2 regions of the Streptomyces sp. NPDC089915 genome follow, and region 1 is predicted to be linked to the other one. Evidence: riboswitches for the same ligand, from Rfam matches in the RefSeq annotation. Region 1 holds a riboswitch; the other holds the start of a gene.

The links. A riboswitch is a leader RNA that binds a small molecule or an ion and turns the genes downstream of it on or off. The one in region 1 is predicted to bind cobalamin.
Region 2: it holds a riboswitch for cobalamin, as region 1 does, so the genes downstream of both, AB0O29_RS06125 (energy-coupling factor ABC transporter permease) here and AB0O29_RS08020 (prenyltransferase/squalene oxidase repeat-containing protein) in region 1, are expected to answer to the same signal.

What each region holds. Positions count from the first base shown of each region.
Region 1 covers NZ_JBFBGN010000017.1:401-10,097, forward strand. Annotated here, with positions in the region: partial or broken gene AB0O29_RS07995 (hypothetical protein) at 1-501, opposite strand, end outside; gene AB0O29_RS08000 (ECF transporter S component) at 716-1,552, opposite strand; gene AB0O29_RS08005 (ATP-binding cassette domain-containing protein) at 1,549-3,201, opposite strand; gene AB0O29_RS08010 (energy-coupling factor transporter transmembrane component T) at 3,198-4,403, opposite strand; gene AB0O29_RS08015 (hypothetical protein) at 4,408-5,349, opposite strand; gene AB0O29_RS08020 (prenyltransferase/squalene oxidase repeat-containing protein) at 5,346-8,129, opposite strand; cobalamin riboswitch at 8,244-8,385, opposite strand; cobalamin riboswitch at 8,457-8,595, shown strand; gene AB0O29_RS08025 (hypothetical protein) at 8,692-9,697, shown strand, end outside.
Region 2 covers NZ_JBFBGN010000012.1:22,303-32,164, forward strand. Annotated here, with positions in the region: gene AB0O29_RS06090 (polysaccharide deacetylase family protein) at 292-1,083, shown strand; gene AB0O29_RS06095 (hypothetical protein) at 1,080-2,267, shown strand; gene AB0O29_RS06100 (EF-hand domain-containing protein) at 2,401-2,613, shown strand; gene AB0O29_RS06105 (PadR family transcriptional regulator) at 2,673-3,221, opposite strand; gene AB0O29_RS06110 (ATP-binding cassette domain-containing protein) at 3,332-4,153, opposite strand; gene cbiQ (cobalt ECF transporter T component CbiQ) at 4,150-4,899, opposite strand; gene AB0O29_RS06120 (energy-coupling factor ABC transporter substrate-binding protein) at 4,903-5,250, opposite strand; gene AB0O29_RS06125 (energy-coupling factor ABC transporter permease) at 5,247-5,945, opposite strand; cobalamin riboswitch at 5,975-6,170, opposite strand; gene AB0O29_RS06130 (flavodoxin family protein) at 6,293-7,003, shown strand; gene AB0O29_RS06135 (hypothetical protein) at 7,017-7,532, opposite strand; gene AB0O29_RS06140 (SsgA family sporulation/cell division regulator) at 7,626-8,033, opposite strand; gene AB0O29_RS06145 (L-serine ammonia-lyase) at 8,211-9,593, opposite strand; gene glyA (serine hydroxymethyltransferase) at 9,850-9,862, opposite strand, start outside.

The DNA of each region.
Region 1 (9,697 bases):
GTCCAGCCACCCCGGCGCGGACGGCCCGGGATCGAACAGGCGGCCGGTCGCCCAGGCGCACGCGGAGATCACGGACGTGTCTTCGAGCGGTCGGCCCTCGTCGTCCAGGACCAGCGCGAACATCGCGCTCTGGCCCGACAGCACCAGCTCGGTCTGCGGCACGCCGGGGTCGGGATCGGTCCCCGCGGGCAGGACGGAGATCATTGCCTGGCGGAGCAGCTCCAGGTCAAAGACCCCGCAGTAGACCTCGTGCCGCCACATACGTCCGTGGGGTGCCCGCCGCGCCCCCGTCTCCGGGTGCTCCGGAGCCCACGGCAGGAGCGGTGGCACCCGGCCCGGCTCCGGAGTCAGGTCGACCACGTACTCGTCCCTCGGCCCGGAGCGCGCGGCGGGGCGCCGGCGGGGCAGTGCCGGGATGGTCGGCGGACTGAACAGTTCGATCGCGCGCCAGCACTCCAGCAGGGCCTTCCGCCGATGGTCCTGCGCGTGTCCGCTCCGCACCCACTGCCCCCGTGTCGCACGCGCGGCGTGTTGCCGCTCCCCTGAAGATCAGCCGTATCGCTGAATCTACCGGACCGTCAGCAGGGCGTGCCCGGCGCCGGAACGCCTGGACCCTCAGGGCCGGTTCGGGCGACTTGGGCACCGGGCGGGAGGGCTCCCGGGGTGCGGTGGAACTCTCCGGTGGTGCGAGTCGTCGTCCCAGCGGAAGGGGCCGTCAGCGGGCCGGTCCGGTGAGGTGCGCCTTGGCGTCCGGGAAGGAGACGGACGCCTGGAACCGGGCCTTGCGGGCCGCGCGGCGGAAGACCGTGAGGACGGCCGGGCCGGCCAGGCAGACGCAGACGAAATTGGTGACGGCGCGGCCGGTGTCCCAGCCGAGGGAGGTCGCCAGGTCGAAGGCCAGGTAGCGGTGGAACTGCTCGGTGAAGGGGAGGCCCGGGAGGTAGGCGATCGAGCTGTTCGGGTCGAGGGAGAAGGGCCAGAAGGAGAGGTTGAGGAGGAAGCCGAAGAGGTAGCCGGAGGCCGAGCCGTAGGCGGCGAGGAGGGCGACCTCCTTGCGGCCGGTGGCCTTGGGGAGGAAGCCGGCGAGCATGCCGACGAAGGCGCAGCCGAACATCTGGTACGGCATCCAGGGCCCGACCCCGCCGGTGATGAGAGCGGAGGCGAACAGCGAGGTGCAGCCCAGGGTGAAGCCGAAGCCCGGGCCGTAGACCCGGCCGGCCAGGACGAGGATGAAGAACACCGTCTCGATGCCCGCCGTGCCCGCGCCGAGGGGGCGGATGGCGGCGTTGACGGCCGACAGGACCCCCAGCATGGCCAGGGCCTTGGAGTTGATGCCGCCCTCGGCGATCTCGGAGATCACCACGCACAGGACGATCACGAGGAGGACGCCGAAGATGAGCGGCGGGGCGTAGTTCGAACCGAACTTGCCCGGGGCGACGAGGAAGGGCCAGAAGAAGGCGACGACGCCGAGGAAGCCCGCCATGGCGATGACGGTCCCGGCGCGCGCGTTGATGCGGATGGCGGTGGTGCGTGCGGTGGCGGCGGTGGTCATGGGCGCGGGTCCGTCCCGTCGTCGGGGAGGGTGGCCGTCACCTGGGCGACCGTGAGGTAGGGGAGCGGAGCGAGGATCTTCGCGGTCTGGGGGGCGAAGACGGGTGAGGCGACGATGACTTCGGTCGTGGGGCCGTCGGCGACGATGTCGCCCTCGGCCATGACGACCACCCGGTCGGCGGCGCGGGCGACGAACTCCACGTCGTGGGTGGAGATCACCACGGCGCGGCCCTCCGCCGCGAGGCCGTCGACGATGCGGACCAGCTCGCTCTTGGCGCGGTAGTCCAGGCCGCGGGTGGGCTCGTCGAGGAGCAGGACGCGCGGGGCGGCCGAGAGCTGGATGGCGAGGACGAGGGCGAGTTTCTGGCCTTCGGAGAGGTCGCGGGGGTGGGTGGTGTCGGGGATGCCGGGGGCGAGCCGGTCGAGGATGGCGCGGGCGCCGTCTCCGGTGGTGCCGGACTCGGTGTCGGCCTGGTCGAGTTCCTGCTTGACCGATTCGAGGTAGAGGAGGTCGGTGGGCGTCTGAGGGACCAGGCCCACCCGCCGCCGGGCCTCGGCGGCCGGGAGCTTCTTCGGGTCCGCGGGCTTCGTGTCGCCGTCCGCCGGCGCGACGGCCACGGTGCCGGCCTTGCGCGGGCCCGAGCCCTGGAGCGCCCAGAGGAGGGAGGACTTGCCGGAGCCGTTGCGGCCCATGAGCGCGGTGATCTCCCCACCCCGCAGGCCGAGGTCGACCTCCCGTACGGCCGGGACGCCGTGGTACGTCACCGTGACGCCGCGCGCGGTGAGCAGGTGCGGACGGCCGGCCGCCGGAGCGGGTCGTACCGGTGGGGGAGTGACGCCGGCCAGACGGGTGCGCAGGGGCGCGGCGGTGCGGCGGGCGTCGCGGATCGAGAGGGGGAGCGGGGTCCAGCCGGCGGCGCGGCCCAGTTCCACGATGGGGGGTGCGATCGAGGACGTACGGAAGACGTCCGCGGGCGGGCCGGACACCACGCGGCCGTCGCCGGGGAGGTGGATGACGCGGTCGGCGTACTGGACGACGCGCTCCAGCCGGTGTTCGGCGAGGAGGACGGTGACGCCGAGGTCGTGGACGAGGCGGGTGACGGCGGCCAGGACCTCCTCGGCGGCGGTCGGGTCGAGGGCGGAGGTGGGCTCGTCCAGGACCAGGATGCGGGGGTGGGCGGTCAGGACGGAGCCGATGGCCACGCGCTGCTGCTGTCCGCCGGAGAGTTCGTGCAGGGCGCGGTGGCGCAGGTCGGCGAGGCCGAGCAGGTCGAGGGTCTCCTCCACGCGCTTGCGCATGGTGGCGGGCGGGACCGCCAGTTGCTCCATGGCGTAGGCGAGTTCCTCCTCGACCGTGTCGGTGACGAAGCCGTCGAGGGGGTCCTGGCCGACGACGCCGACGACGTCGGCGAGTTCGCGGGGCGGGTGGTCTGCGGTGTCCCGGCCGTCGACCAGGACCCGGCCGTAGAGGGTGCCGCCGGTGAAGTGCGGGACGAGGCCGTTGACGGCGCCGAGGAGGGTGGACTTGCCGACGCCGGTGTGGCCGACGACCAGGCAGAGTTCGCCTTCCTCGACGGTGAGGTCCACGTCGCGCAGGACCGGTTCGGCCGTGTCCTCGTACTGGACGGTGACCTGGTCGAAGTGGATCACTTGGGTTCCTCGGTGCGCTGGGCGGGGGCGGGGGCGGGGAGAGGGGCGGCGGGTCGGGCGGGTGGCGCGGGCGGTGGGGCCAGGAATCCGGCGGTCCCGGCCAGGAGGACGGCCGCGGCCGGTACCAGGGGCAGGGTCGGCCAGCTGAGCGGGTAGATGGACGGGTTGAGCTCGGCGGCGTTGAACCCGACGTTGGCGAAGAGGAGGACGGCGGAGAGGACCCCGCAGCCGGCGACGGCCCATTCGGCGAGGTGCCAGGGGTCGGGCCGGTAGCTGGTCCGGGTGATGCGGCGGCCGCCGAGGCGGAGCCCGGCGAAGCACAGCAGCGCGCCCGCGCCCATCGCGGGCAGGCCGAGCAGCTTGGGGGCGGTGGCGTCGAGGAGTCCGTACGCCCCGGCGCACAGGCCGCACATGCCGAGCAGCATCAGGGCGCCCGTGGCCCGGCGCGAGCGGCGGGTGGCGGTGCCGGCGCGGCCGTAGCCGCGCGAGTCCATGGCCGCGGCCAGGCGAAGGGAGCGCTCCAGGGCGTCTTCGAGGACGGGCACGATGATGCCGCGCAGGGCGCGCAGGCCCTTGGAGCGGCCGGCGCGGAGCCGGCGGGCGCGGTGGACGCGTTGCACGCTCTGGACGAGCTGGGGGGCGACGCTGATGGAGACGGTGACGGCGACGCCGAGTTCGTAGAGGGCGCCGGGCAGGACGCGCAGGGCGCGTTTGGGGTTGGCGAGGGTGTTGGCGGCGCCGATGCAGCACAGCATGCAGGCCAGGCGCAGGCCGTCGGTCGCCGCGGAGAGCAGGGCCTCCAGGGAGACGGGGCCGCCCAGTCGGATGCCGGCGTACCAGTCGGGGGTGGGGATGTGGGGCAGGGAGAAGAGGAAGTGGTCGCGGGGGGTGATGCCGGTGGCGAAGACCGCGCGGAACAGCACCCGGATGGTCACCACGGTGAGGGCCAGGTAGAGGTAGTACTTGAAGCCGCGGGCCCAGGGGGCCTCGGTGCGGCGCATGGTGATGACGTGGCCGAGGACCGCGAGGACGAGGAACAGCAGCAGCGGGTTGTTGGTGCGGCTGACCGCGGTGGCCAGGGCGAGGGCCCAGATCCACCAGGCGACCGGGTGCAGGGTGCGGGGCAGACGGCGGCCGCCCGCGTCCGGCGCGGGGCCGGACGCGGGCGGCTTCACCGGTGCCGCGGGGAGGGTACGGGCCATGCGGCTACTCCGTACGGCGGCGGCGCTTGGCCGCGTACACGGCCGCGCCACCGATCAGGAGGACGAGCGCCCCGGTGGCGACGGCGGGCAGGTACGAGCCCGCGTCGTGTTCGGCGTCGGCGGCGGGAGCCGCCTCCACGACCTGGGGGCCGGGAGCCGGAGCCGCTGCCGCGGGAGCGCCGGCCGGCGGGGTCGGGGCGATGCTCTCGGAGGGGCTCACCGAGGGAGAGGGGCTTCCCGGGGCCGTGGGGCTGGCCGCCGGAGGCAGCGGCGGGGGTGGCGGTGTCGTCGCCGGAGCGGCCGGGGGCGGGTTCTCGGGTTTGGGACCGGTGTTGACGTTCGGCGGGGGCGGCTTGGCGGTGCGGGTGTCCTGCGGTGCGGGCCCGCCGGTGGGCTGCGTGTTGTGGGCGCGCAGCTGGTCGGGGGTGACGGCGGGCTTGCCCTCGGTGCCCTCGACGTTCGTGGCGCCGAAGATCCACAGGTCGACGCCGCCCGGCTCGGGCTTGTAGAGCATGGCGCCGAGCTGGCTGTACTGCCAGGTGTTCTGGCCGGGGTCGGCGTGCCAGTACGACCAGTACGCGGAGGCGGGCGGGGTCAGTACGCAGTCGTCCTGCTGCGGCGTCGGGAACTGCCTGCCGCCCTGGTACCCGCTGTAGCCGATCCGGCAGATGAAGGCGGGGCCGTCGTGGCCGGTGCCGGTGGTGGCCCAGCCGCCCTGGTTGAGGAGCTCGTAGCCCGTGGTGGGGGTGGTGCCGCAGGCACGGTAGACGGGGCCGCCCCAGTGGCTGAAGTCCACGGCCAGGACCACGCCGGACGAGGTGGTGCACTGGCCCATCGGCTGCGGCGCGGCCCCGGCCGGGGCCGCGGTGGCGGCGAAGGCCGCCACCGTCAGCCCCAGCGCGGCGGCCGTGCGTGCCAGTGCCCGCACGATGCGCTCGCGGCTCATGCCCGGCTCCCCGGGGTCGTGCGGCGGCGCTTGGTGGCGCGGGTGAGACCCCAGCCGCCCAGGGTCAGGGCCAGAGCCGCGGCGGCGAGGCCGCCGACCCGGGTTCCGGTGGAGGCGAGAGGGCCGCCACCGGCCGACCCGGACCCGGAGCCGCCCGCGGAGCCCGTGCCGCCGCCGTTCTCGCCCGGCGTCACGATGACGGGCGAGCCGTTGCCGCCGGACGTACCGCCCGAGGTGCCCCCGGACGTGCTGGGGACCGGCTCGGGGGTCGTACCGGTCAGGTCGCGGGCCAGGGTGCCGAAGGAGATCCCGGTGGCACCGCCGACGGCCTGGGTGGAGGCGCGCAGGTCGGAGCCGGCCTGGGCGTCCTTGGCGACGTTGAAGCCGCCGTCGGCGTTCTGCTGGCTGGCCAGGAACTTCCGTGCCTTGGCGATCTGGGCGCCGTACCTGGGCGCGTCCAGGGAGAGCCCCTGGACGGCGAGGGCCGCGGAGTTGACGGAGTTACCGGAGGCGCCGGGGAAGCCGCCGTCCTCCTTCTGCTGGGCCGCGAGCCAGGCGAGCGCCTTGTCGACCGCCGCCCGGGATCCGGCGTCGGGGAGCAGGCCCACGGTCATGGCGGCCATGGCGGTGGAGTCCACCTCGGGGCCGCTGGGCTCGCCGATCAGGCTGACCCAGGCACCCGAGGGGGTCTGGAGGCTCTTGAGGTAGGCGGCGGGCTCGGCCGCGGCGGCCTTCTCGCCGGCGCGCAGCTGGGCCATGACACCGAGGGACTGCTTGAAGACGGAGGTGGCGTATGCGTAGTTGCCCTTGGCCGCGCACTCCTGCGGGGTCGAGGTCTTCGCCTGGCAGACGATCTTGCCGAGCGCGGCGATCAGGTCCTGGCCGCCGAAACTCCGGGGGTCGCGGCCGACGGTCTCGGCGAGCACGGCCGCCTTGCCGATGGAGCCCCCGTTCGCGTACTTCGTGCCGACGAGGGTCCACTCGTGGATCCCGCGCTTCTGGCCGTCCCTGCCGCCCTTGTCCATGAAGTCGACGATGCGGCGCAGGGCGGCGTTGTCCTCGCCGGTGGCGGCGAGGGAGTACGCGCCGTCGATGGTCAGGCCGTAGTCGGCGAAGCCGCTGCCGGGCCGGCTCTCGTAGAAACGGCCCTGCACCAGCCGGGACGGGGCGGTCAGGTACGCGACGCCCTTCTTCGTGTCGGGCCCCTCACCGGCCGGCGGCGTGGTCGGGGGGTCGGTCGGGGCCGGCGGTGCGGCCGGCTTGGCGGTCAGGGCGGCGAGATCGCTGCCGGCGCCCGCGATCGAGGCCGTCGCCGTGGGGTACAGGCGGGATTCGGTGTCGTCCTCGGCGAAGCCGAATCCGCCGGTCGGGAGCTGGCGCTTGGAGAGCCAGGAGACGCCGGCGTCCGCGAAGGCCTCGTCACCGAGGGCGCGCAGCGCCTGCGCGGCCCAGCCGGTGGCGGCCGGGTTGCCGGTCGTCTCGTAGTACACGGAGGGCCATGCCCCGGTCGCCAGCTGGGACCTCTTGAGGTGGTTGCGGGCCTTCTGGAGCACCGTTTCGTGGCCGCCGGCCCGTTCCAGGGCCAGGGCGATCAGGCCGGTGGCACCGGCCTCGCTCTCGCACCCCGGGCTGCCGGGCCGGATGAGGACACTGGTGAATCCACCGTCCTCGCACTGGAGGAGGGTCAGCCGGGCCACGGAGCCGGCCGGGGGCGTCATACCGGCGTTGACCAGGGCGAGGACGGCCATGGCCTGCCCGTCGGCCTGCCCGGTCGTGCGGAAGTCGCCCTTAGTGAAGCAGCCTTCGACCGTCTCGCCGTCGCCGATGTCGCGGGGGCAGGCGTACTTCACCAGGTCGCCGAGCAGGTCGTGGCCGCCGAACGCGCGGGGGTCCTTGCCGGTGGCCTCGGCGACGAGGGCGAGGCGGGCAGCGGCGGTGGCGTCGGGGATGCGGTCCTTCCCGGCCGGGTAGGCGTACGCGTCGGTCTGCGCGGGCGTGGCGAGGAAGTCGGCGATCTTCTTCGCAGCCGGGCTCTTGCGGTCGGCCGCCGCGAGGGCGAACACCGCTTCGGTGGTGAGGAAGTGGTTGGGGGTGGTGGAGCCCTCGTCGACGACGCGTTCCCCGTCCGTCAGCGTCCCGGTGACCCAGCGGGTGGCCGCGGGCACGTCGACCCGGCCGGCCGGGACCTTGGGCGGTGCCGTCGGAACGGTGGGGTCGGGGGTGGTGAAGCCACGGACGTCGTCCGGAGTGAAGGACGGCTTGCCCTTCGTGCCGGCGACGTCGGTGCCGCCGTAGACCCAGGCCTCCACATCACCGGGCTTCGGGTGCCGGGCCATGGCCCCCTGCTGGCTGTAGGACCACTTCCGCTGGCCGGGCGAGGCGGTCCAGTACGACCAGTAGGCGGTCGCCTGCGGAGTGAGGACGCAGGGTTCCCTCTCGGGCGTGGGGTACTGCGTGCCGGTGCCCTTGCCGATGCGGCAGATGAAGGCGGGGCCGTCGTGGACGGTGCCCTCCATGGTGAACCCGGCGGTCCGCAGCAGCTCGTAGCCGGTGGTGGGGGTGGTGTCGCAGCCCTTCTCCAGCTTGCCGCCGAACGGGCCGAAGTCCACGGCGACGAGGGCGCCGGTGGTGGCCGTGCACCGCTCGACCGGGTCGGCCGACGCGGGCACGGCCCCGCCCACGAAGGTCACGCCCGCGGCGAAGGTCAGCAGCGCCGCCGCTGTGAGCGACAACAGCCCCTTGTGCCGCATGCGTTGCTCTGCTTGCTGTGCGGTCCCCACCACGGCCCCTCGTGTCGGCCGGGCGGACCTGTGCGTGGCAAAAGGACTCCCGCGGCCGGCATGGCGGCAGGGAAGGCCGTTTCGAACCACGCCGTAGTCCGCGACGGCGTTTCTCGCTGCAAAAAACCTGGCTCCAGGCATTCCGACTCGCCCGGGCGGTGCCGGGCCTACGGTTGCGGGTCAGCGCCGGATTTCGACCGGCTTCCCCTGGAGCTGAGTGCTTATCAGTCGGAGTGGAACACGCGGATAAAGACACCGTCAAGGTGGTCTGCGTCTCACGCGGAACGGGCTCCCGGCCCCTCGATCGGGGCCGCTCACGGTGGCTGGCGGACCGTTGATCACTCGGGTAGCGTCCTGGGCTGCCACATGGGGGAACCCGGTGCGAATCCGGGGCTGACGCGCAGCGGTGTGGAACGGCAGGGGGCCGTTCCGAGCCCGAATGCCCGTGCGGCATGGCACATCACAAGCCGTACCACGCGTTCGGACGGCCGCCACCGAGCTCCGGGCCGTCCGCCCGCACGAGCTCCGGTCAGGTCGGCGTCCCTCATTCCAGGAGCAGGCCATGTCCCGTCCCCGTACCGCCCGCCGCCTCACGCTCGCGGTGCCCGCCGCGCTCGGCGCCCTCGCCCTCACCACGCTGCCGGCCTTCGCCACCTCCTCGCCCGCACAGATCGCCACGTCCAAGACGAACGGTGTGACCTATCTCAAGTCCCTCCAGGCCGCGGACGGTTCGTACGCCGGGGCCGGACTGTCCAACGAATGGGCGTTCACCGCCTTCGCGGCCACCGGCACGGCGGTCGTCGACGTCCACCCCGGCGGCGACACCACGAAGAACGCGCGCACCGTCTACCGCAACCTGCTCTCGACGGCGGGCTGGCCGCAGGCCTCCCCGGTCGTGACGGACTACGAGCGAGGCACCCTCAACGCCTACGCCGCCGGCATCGACCCGGCCCGCGTCTCCGCCTCCCGCAACCTCATCGCGAACGTCTACTCCTACTGGCAGACCGCCGAGACCGGCTACTTCGGTCCGTCCGGGAACTTCAACGGCACGGTCTTCGCGGCCCTTTCGCTGGGCGGGGCCAAGACCCAGGCCGGCGGTGCGCGCGTGCCGCAGGCGCTGACCGACGCGATGGTCACCCGCATCCGGGCCAACCAGCACGTCGACGGCGGCTGGACCTACAACAAGGCCGAGGGCAACCCGACCGTCCTCAACTCCGCGGGCGACGTGGACATGACCGGCGCGGCCATGGCGGCCCTGTGCGTCTCCGGCGTCGCGAACACCGACACCGACGTCGTCGAGGCGAAGAACTTCCTGAAGAGCAAGCTCGTTTCCGGAAGCGGCGCCTTCAACTCCCTCTACGGAGTCAACACCAGCTCGAACGGCTGGGGCGTGGCCGGCCTCAACGCCTGCGGATTCAACCCGCAGACCGGTGACTTCCTCACCGGCAGCGGCAAGACGCCGATCGACTTCCTCATCGCCAACCAGTACAACCCGGCGGGCGGCTTCAAGTACAAGCCCTCCGACACCAGCGCCAGCGCGTACGCCTCCATCGACGCCCTGCGCGCGG
Region 2 (9,862 bases), on a different contig from region 1:
TCGGCGGTTGGGCTTCGCTCGGGTCAATGGGAAGCCGTGGTTCCGACTATGGCAGACGAGGGCCCAAACGCCAAAAGTCCCTACTCGGACATAAGTGTGCATATCCTAAGAGTTTTCATCTAAATCTTAGGTGAGGTGAGCCACTCGCCTCGCAATCCATGAATGACTATCCACCGCTCTGCGTAATTCGTTGATCAGATAGCGGACAGTCGGGCCCTGATCCGCCACTTCCGAACGTCCCAAAATGGGTCAATCATTACCTTCGGGGACGTTCACCACTTAAATGGGCAGGTGCTCTGTTATCCAGACCGCCGTACCGCCCTGCGCGCCACGGTGGCGGTCGCCGCCGGTGCCCTCACCGCGGCCTGCGGCACGGGCGGCGGCCCCTCGGCGCCCCGGCCCGTCCAGGCCGCCCCGGCCAAGCCCGCCCCCGCCAAGCCCGCCCCGGCGGCCGCCCCCGCGCCCCGCCGCTTCCCCGGGCAGCCCGTGGAGATCGCGCACGGCCCCCGCGAGCGCCCCGCGGTCGCGCTCACCTTCCACGGCAACGGGGACCCCGCCACCGGCCGCGCCGTACTCGCCGAGGCCGAGAGGGCGGGCGCGCGGATCACCGTCCTGGCCATCGGCACCTGGCTCGACGACCACCCCGAGATGGCCCGCCGGATCCTCGACGGCGGCCACGAGCTCGGCAACCACACCCAGCGCCACCTCGCGATCGACTCCCTGCCCGAAGAGGAGGCCTACGCCGAGATCACCGGCTGCGCCCAGCGGCTCAAGCGCCTCACCGGCTCGATCGGCACCTGGTTCCGCCCCTCGCAGACCCAGTACGCCAGCCCGCTCGTCCAGAAGCTCGCCCAGCGGGCCGGCTACCCGCACGTCCTCTCGTACGACGTGGACTCCCTCGACTTCACCTCGCCCGGCGCCGCGGCCGTCCTCCGCAACGTCACCGGGACGATCCACGGCGGATCGGTGGTGAGCCTGCACTTCGGCTACGCGGACACGGTCGACGCGATGCCGCCCCTCCTCGAAGAACTCGCGCGCCGCAAGCTGCGCGCGGTGACCACCACGGAGCTGCTGACCCCATGACGACCACCCGCCTTCCCCGGAAGGCCACCGTGCTGCTGGCCGGTCTGGTCCTCGCCGCCCTGGCCGGCTGCGGATCGGCCGACAAGGCGCCCGCCGAGGCGCTCGGCTCCAAGGGGCCGGCCGACCCCGTCAAAGCCGTGCCGGCCGCACCGCCCGGGCTGGCCGGGATGCCCCCGGTGCTCGATCCGACCGACGTGTACGCGGCGGACCGGCCGAACAAGCTCTCCCCGGTGGTCAAGGACTTCCCGTCGCGCGTCTACGTGCCGAACACCAACTCCAACACGGTGTCCGTCATCGACCCGGCCACCTACAAGGTCATCGACACCATCCCCGTCGGCGTCCAGCCCCAGCACGTGGTGCCGTCGTGGGACATGAAGACCCTGTGGGTCAACAACAACCGCGGCCACACCCTCACCCCCATCAACCCGGCCACCGGCGAGGCGGGGGAGCCCGTCGAGGTCCACGACCCCTACAACCTCTACTTCACCCCCAACGGCAAGTACGCCGTCGTGATGGCCTCCATGGACCGCGAGCTGGTCTTCCGCGACCCGCACACCATGAACCGGGTCAAGACCGTCCCCGTGACCTGCTTCGGCGTCAACCACGCCGACTTCTCCCTCGACGGCCGCTACTTCATCGTCAGCTGCGAGTTCTCCGGGGAGCTGCTCAAGGTCGACACGGAGAAGATGGAGGTCATCGGCCAGCAGAAGCTCCCCTTCGAGGGCGCGATGCCGCAGGACGTGAAGGTCTCGCCGGACGGGAAGACCTTCTACGTCGCCGACATGATGGCCCACGGCATGTGGGTGCTCAGCGGCGACAAGTTCGACGTCCCCAAGCTGCTGCCCACCGGCAAGGGCTGCCACGGCCTCTACGTCAGCCGCGACTCCCGCGAGATGTACGTCTCCAACCGCGGCGAGGGCAGCGTCTCGGTCTTCGACTTCAAGAAGAACGCCCTCACCAAGAAGTGGGAGCTGCCCGAGGGCGGCAGCCCCGACATGGGCGGGGTCTCGGCCGACGGCAAGGTGCTGTGGCTGTCCGGGCGCTACAACTCCGAGGTCTACGCCATCGACACCACCACCGGCAAGGAACTGGCGAAGATCCCCGTCGGCAGCGGCCCCCACGGCCTGGCCGTGTACCCGCAGCCCGGCCGTTACTCCCTCGGCCACACCGGCATCTTCCGCTAGGCGGGCCCCGCCCACCGCACCGGAACGCGGCGGTTCCCGGGAGCCCGCACGGCTCCCGGGACCCGTGGGCGGGACCCGCCCCCGGTACGGCTACCCTGAGCCGGTCAACAAGCACCAGGAAGGGGTGGCCCCAGTGGCGGACATCGACAAGGCACGTGAGACGTTCGACCGGTTCGACGCGAACGGCGACGGCGTCATCACGGCCGACGAGTACAGCGCGGCCATGAAGGCCATGGGGGACGCTTTCGTCACCCCCGCGGTCGCCGACGCGATCGTCGCGTCGAAGGACCTCAACGGCGACAAGCTGCTGAGCTTCGACGAGTTCTGGGCCGACCTGAACAAGTAGGGGCCCCGCCGAACGGGCGCCGCGCCCGCCTCCGTCCCGCCCGCCGGGACGGGGGCGCGTCAGGCCCCCGGGCCCGCCATGTCCTCGACCTCGGCGAGGGCCTCCTCCAGCCAGCTCAGCCAGAAGCCCTCCAGGGCGATCCCCCCGTGCAGGACCAGCCGGCGCAGCCGGTCCGGGTCCGCGTCCCGCCCCGGCGGGAAGTCCTTCGCCTCGATGGCCTCGTACTCCGCGAGCTGGGCCCGGTGCAGCTCCAGGTGCCGCCGCAGCTCCGCGCCGAGCCCCTGCGGCCCCACCACCGCCGCCGCCCGGATCCGCAGCAGCAGCGCGTCCCGCATCGGCTTGGGGTCCTGCCGCTCGTCCACCCAGCGCGCCAGCTCCGCGCCGCCGTCGGGCAGCACCTCGTACTGCTTGCGCTGCCCCCGCACGGGCACCTCGCTGGGCAGCGCCCGGATCAGCCCGGCCTCCTCCAGCCGCCCCAGCTCCCGGTAGATCTGCTGGTGCGTCGCCGACCAGAAGTAGCCGATCGACTTGTCGAACCGCCGGGTCAGCTCCAGCCCGGAAGAGGGCCTCTCCAACAGCGCGGTGAGAATGGCATGCGGCAACGACATGCGGCCATCCTAGGTGTGGGCAATCGTCCCGCAGGGCGGGACGGGTGGGCACACCGGGACAACGCCGCCCCGCGGCTCCGACCCCGCCCCGCCCCCGGCACGGCTTCCGCTCAGGCCAGCGCGCCCAGCTCCTCCGGCGTGCGCGGCCCGGGGGCGTCCGCGTCCAGGAGACCGCGGGCCCGCAGGTACGCCCCCACCACCGGCGCCCACGCCACCCGCAGCCCGGCCGACGCCAACAGCTCCGGATCCGACAGCAGCACGGCGGCCGCCCCCACCCGCACCCCGGAGGGCGTGAGCACCGCCGCGTCGTCCGCCCACCGGACCGCCAGGTCCACGTCGTGGGTGGCCATCACCACCGTGGTGCCCGCCGCCCGCAGCCCCGCCAGGACGTCCAGCAGCCGCTCCTGCCCGTCCGGGTCGAGGCCCGCCGTCGGCTCGTCCAGGATCAGCACCCGGGGCGCCATCGCCACCGCCCCCGCGATCGCCGCCCGCTTGCGCTGCCCGTACGACAGCAGGTGCGTCGGGCGGTCGCGCAGCGCCGTGATGTCGAGTGCGGCCAGCGCGGAGTCCACCCGCTCCCGGACCTCCGCCTCCGGGAGCCCCAGGTTCATCGGGCCGAAGGAGACGTCCTGCTCCACCGAGGCGGCGAAGAGCTGGTCGTCGGGGTCCTGCACCACCAGCTGCACGGTGGTCCGCAGCCGGGTCAGCCCCCGCCGGTCGTACGCGACCTCGGTCCCCTCCAGCCTCAGCGCCCCCGATGCGGGCCGCAGGCCCCCGCTCAGCAGCCGCATCAGCGTGGTCTTGCCGCTGCCGTTGCGGCCCAGCAGCACCAGCGCCCGCCCCTCGGCGATGGCGAAGTCCACCCCCGACAGCACGGCCGGCCCGTCCTCGTACGCGTACCCCGCGCCGACCAGCTCCACCAACGGGGTCACAGCCCCAGCTCCTTCAGTACGAGGGTTCCCGCGACCAGGCCGGCCGGCAGGGCGACGGCGGCCGCCAGGAACCGCCGGGACAGCTTCGCCGGCGGGACCAGGACCCGCAGCGCGCCGTCGTAACCGCGCCCCGCGAGCCCCTCCTGGAGCCGGGCGGCGCGGTCGAAGGCCCGGACGAACGAGGTCGCCGCGAGCCCCGCCACCGAGCGCCACGCGGCCGCCCGCCCGGACTGCCCGAGCCGGGCCGCCTGGGCCCGGCGGACCTGCGCCAGGGAGTCCAGCAGCAGGAAGCCGATCCGGTACATGACCAGGGCCACGTCCACCACGGGCGCCGGCACCCCGGCCCTTACCAGCCGGGGCAGCACGTCCGAGACGGGCGTGGTGAAGGCGAACAGCAGCACCCCCAGCGAGGCGGCCGAGGTGCGCAGCAGCAGGTCCAGCGCGTGCCGGGGCCCGTCCGGGGCCGGCGCGAGGAAACCGTCCGGGCCGCCCACCGACACCAGCAGGGGCAGCGCCCCCGTGACGCAGAACCCCAGCGGGACCCGGAAGGCCCGCCACAACTGCCGCCCGGACACCCCGGCGGGCCCCAGCAGCACGGCCAGGGTGGCCGCGGCCACCAGCGGTCCGCCGGGCCACGGCGGCAGGCACACCGCGGTGAGGGTCAGCCCGAACCCCAGGACGGCCTTCTCCAGCGGATGGCGGCCGCGCCAGCGGCTGGAGTGCGCCGCCACGTCGATGGGCAGCACCGGCTACGGCTCCCGCGCGGGCTCGGCGGGTGCCTGCGCCTGCGCGAGGGCCTGCGCCGCACCCTGGCGGCGGCCCTTGCGGACCCCGAAGTAGTACGCGAGGACGCCCGCGCCCAGGGCCGCCTGGAGGGCGAACAGCGCCGACTCGATCTCGCCCGACGGGGGCTCGTACAGCGGGGAGAACCAGGGCTTGTAGTCCGGCTTCAGCTCGGTGATGGCCGACTCCGCCTGGGCGTCGGCGCCCGCGAAGGGCTCCTCCTTGCCCTCGCCGAGCCCCAGCGCGAGCGGGAGCACGGCCAGCGCCGCCACCAGGAGCAGCAGCAGGGTGTTGATCTTGGCGTTCCTGGTCATCGGGCCGTCGCCTCCTCGGTCCGCGGCGTACCGGTCAGCTTGGCGATCCCCAGCCGGACCAGGTCCGACTTGCTCGACTGCATCAGCAGCCGCATCACGAGCACCGTCAGCAGCCCCTCGCTGACGGCGAGCGGGATCTGGGTGAGCGCGAAGATGCCGGCGAACTTCTCCAGGGAGCCGAGGAAGCCGCTGGCCGGGTCGGGGAAGGCCAGCGCCAGCTGGACCGAGGTCACGCAGTAGGTGACCAGGTCGGCGAAGAAGGCCCCGAAGAACACGGTGACCATCAGCGGGGCGCCGGACCGGCGCAGCAGCCGGTAGACCGCGTACCCGGCCCAGGGCCCGGCGATGGCCATCGAGAAGACGTTGGCGCCCAGGGTGGTGAGCCCGCCGTGCGCCAGCAGCAGGGCCTGGAACAGCAGGGTGATGGTGCCGAGCACCGCCATGATGGGCGGCCGGAACAGGATGGCGCCGAGTCCGGTCCCGGTGGGGTGCGAGCAACTGCCCGTGACCGAGGGGATCTTCAGGGCGGACAGGACGAAAGTGAACGCTCCGGACGCCCCCAGGAGCAGCGTGCTCTCCGGGTGGGACTTCACCTCGCGGGTCAGGGCGCGGACCCCGTGGACGACGAACGGGGCGGACGCGGCGCCCCAGGCGGCCGCGTGCAGCGGGGGCAGGAACCCCTCGGCTATGTGCATGAGTCGGGAGACCTCTCCAGCACCTCGTGGATGGACGTAAGCGCCCCGGCCGGTCTCCTGGCTGACGGGTACTGCCGCCCCGGCTCCGCCTTCCCGGGTCCGTACGGTCTCCCGTGCGGTCCCAGTGGCTCCCGCGAGGGGTGGAGCTGGACTTCCCGATCACAGTGGCGAGGGCCGCACCGGTTTCACACCGGTTTCCCGAACACCAAGGCCCGCTGACCCTAGTCGCCCGCACGGACCGGTATCAACCCGGACCGATCCGGCCGATCGGACGGCCGAATTCCGTTTGCCCCCCGGACGGGCCCCGAGCGCTGGCGGGGGCGGCGGCCGGCCCGCAGGGTGGGGGTGTGGCCGACTACGACTACTCCGACCTGTCCGCAGTCTTCGTCAACTGCACCCTCAAACGCTCTCCCGAGACCAGCAACACCGAGGGGCTGATCTCCAAGAGCCGCGCCGTCATGGAGTCGGCCGGGGCCCGCACCGAGCTGATCCGCGCCGTCGACCACGACATCGCGACCGGCGTCTGGCCGGACATGACCGACCACGGCTGGGAGAGCGACCAGTGGCCGGTGCTCTACAGCCGGATCATGGACGCCGACATCCTCGTCCTGTGCGGCCCGATCTGGCTCGGCGACAACAGCTCCGTCATGAAGAAGGTCGTCGAGCGGCTGTACTCCTGCTCCTCGCTGCTGAACGACGCGGGCCAGTACGCCTACTACGGGCGCGTCGGCGGGGCGCTGATCACCGGGAACGAGGACGGCGTCAAACACTGCGCCATGAACCTCCTCTACAGCCTCCAGCACCTGGGCTACGCGATCCCGCCGCAGGCCGACGCGGGCTGGATCGGGGAGGCCGGGCCCGGGCCCTCGTACCTGGACCCGGGCTCCGGCGGCCCCGAGAACGACTTCACCAACCGCAATACGGCGTTCATGTCCTGGAACCTGATGCACCTCGCGGCGCTCCTCAAGCGCGCCGGCGGCTTCCCCGCCCACGGCAACCAGCGGTCCCTGTGGGACGCCGGCTGCCGTTTCGACTTCCCGAACCCGGAACACCGCTGAGGGCGGCCCGGTGTCAGCAGGTGTTCGGGTGGGCGACGTCCACCACGAGCCGCTCGGGCGCGTGCAGGACGGAGGTGCTGTAGACGGGCTGGGTGTCGAAGGCGGCTCCGAAGGTCACGTACCCCTCGTAGTCGCCGGTCAGGGCGAGGCCCTTGAGCTTGCTGAGGCCGATCTGCTGGAGCCGGGGCCCCCGGTAGACGTTGTTGCCCGCGTCGTCGTGGCCGGCGGCGGGGTGCAGGCGGATCTCCAGGAAGTACTTCCCCGGCAGCGGGACGGGCTTGCCCGACCCGTCGTAGACCAGCTGGGAGACGGGAGTGACGGTGAAGGGCGGAACGGAGCCCTGGAGGTCGACGACGATCCGGTCGTACGTGCAGTGACCGCCCCAGCGGGCGTTGACGACGAGCGGGGTCGTGGAGCGGACGGCGGCCGGTGCGGCTGCCGAGGCCGGTGCGGCGAGCGCGAGCCCTGCGGTCAGCAGGGCGCCCGTGGCCAGGGCCACGATCCGGCGGCGGTGCGGGTGGTGACGCATGGCGTCCCCCCGATCCTCTGAGACGGGAACCGACTGTCACCCGGTAGGACACCCGAGGGGCCCCCGCGGTTGCGCGGGGGGCCCGGCCCGGCCTCAGAAGGTCAGCAGGGCGCTCAGCTCGGCGTCCAGGTCGTAGTGCCGGTCCTCCTGCCCGCGCGGGACCAGCTCGGTCATCCGCCGGCACAGCTCGCGCACGTCCTTGGCCCGCGCGGAGACCACGCAGCCGCGCTCGCCGTTGCTGAGGGCCAGCAGGACGCGCGGCTCGGTGCCCGTCCAGCGCGGCCACACCTGTATGTCGCCCTCTCCGGTGGGGCAGGTCTGCCCGTCGATCAGCAGCTCCCGCGAGAAGACCCAGCGGGCGATCCGCGTCCCGCCGCCCCGGAACTCCACGGCGACCTCGTAGGGCCGGTCCGTGCGGTAGACGAAGGCGCCCTCCAGGGGGACCGGCAGCGGCGCGGCCTCCAGCCGCAGCGGCAGGACACGGTGTTCGGTGATGGCCATGGCGGCCGCCTCTCTTCGCGGGCTAGCAGCGCCCCCCGCAGCACGCTAGTGCACCGGCCGCCCGCCGCCGGGGGCCGAAGGTCCCGACCCGGGCGGGCCGTGGGACCCCTCTTCGCCCACGCGCGGAGGGGCCCGGCGCACCCGCGCCGGGCCCCTCGTCACGCTGCGCCGATCAGGTCAGCACTCGATGACGTTGACCGCGAGACCGCCGCGCGCGGTCTCCTTGTACTTGACCTTCATGTCGGCCCCGGTCTCCTTCATGGTCTTGATGACCTTGTCCAGGGAGACCTTGTGGCTGCCGTCGCCGCGCATCGCCATCCGCGCCGCCGTGACGGCCTTGACGGCCGCCATGCCGTTGCGCTCGATGCACGGGATCTGCACCAGGCCGCCGACGGGGTCGCAGGTCAGGCCCAGGTTGTGCTCCATGCCGATCTCGGCCGCGTTCTCCACCTGCTCCGGGGAGCCGCCCAGCACCTCGGCCAGGGCGCCCGCCGCCATCGAGCAGGCGGAGCCGACCTCGCCCTGGCAGCCGACCTCGGCGCCCGAGATGGAGGCGTTCTCCTTGAAGAGCATGCCGATGGCGCCGGCGGCCAGCAGGAAGCGCACCACGCCGTCCTCGTCCGCGCCGGGCACGAAGTTCACGTAGTAGTGCAGGACGGCCGGCAGGACGCCCGCGGCACCGTTGGTGGGCGCGGTGACGACGCGGCCGCCGGCCGCGTTCTCCTCGTTCACGGCCATCGCGTAGATCGTCGTCCACTCGCTGCGGTGCAGCAGCGGGTCGCCCTCGGTGCGCAGCTGGCGCGCCGTGGAGGCGGCCCGGCGCTTGACGCGCAGCCCGCCCGGGAGGATGCCCTCGCGGGACATGCCGCGCGAGACGCAGGACTGCATGACGCGCCAGATCTCCAGGAGGCCCTCGCGGATCTCCTCCTCCGTGCGCCAGGCCTTCTCGTTCTCCATCATCAGGGAGGAGATCGACAGGCCGGTCTCGTTCGCGAGGCGGAGCATCTCGTCGCCGGAGCGGAAGGGGTACTTCAGGACGGTGTCGTCCAGCTTGATCCGGTCCTGGCCGACCGCGTCCTCGTCCACGACGAAGCCGCCGCCGACCGAGTAGTAGGTCTTCTCCAGCAGCGGGGCGCCCGAGGCGTCGTACGCGAAGAGGGTCATGCCGTTCGCGTGGTAGGGCAGCGAGCGGCGGCGGTGCAGGATCAGCTGGTTCGGCTCGTCGAAGTCGATCTCGTGGACGTCCCCTATCTCCGTGCCCAGCAGCCGCAGCTTCCCGGTCTTGCGGATGCGCTCGACCTCGTCGTCCGCGGTCTCCACGTCGACGGTGCGCGGGGAGTGGCCCTCCAGGCCCAGCAGGACCGCCTTGGGCGTGCCGTGGCCGTGGCCGGTGGCGCCGAGGGAGCCGAAGAGCTCCGCCCGGACGGAGGCGGTCTGGGCGAGGACGCCGTCCTTCTTCAGGCGGGACACGAACATGCGCGCCGCGCGCATCGGGCCGACCGTGTGGGAGGAGGAGGGGCCGATACCGATGGAGAAGAGGTCGAAGACGGAGATGGCCACTGGCGGACTCCCTTGTCGGCTCGTGGGGTGGAGAGAGGGCAGGGGTGTGGTGGAGCGGGGTGGTGCGCGGGGGATCTGCGGATTTTGTCCGGCAGACGAGCGTAACGCGTGGAGATGAACGTTTCTGCTCGCGGAAGGGTCCGGTGGACGTGAGTCAGCTCGCGTTCCGGTGCCCGGCGGGGGAGGGGGCCGGGGGAGAAGACAGAAAGGGGCCCGGCCCTGTGCGGAACAAGGCCGGGCCCCTCCTGGCCCGTGACTACAGCGACGGG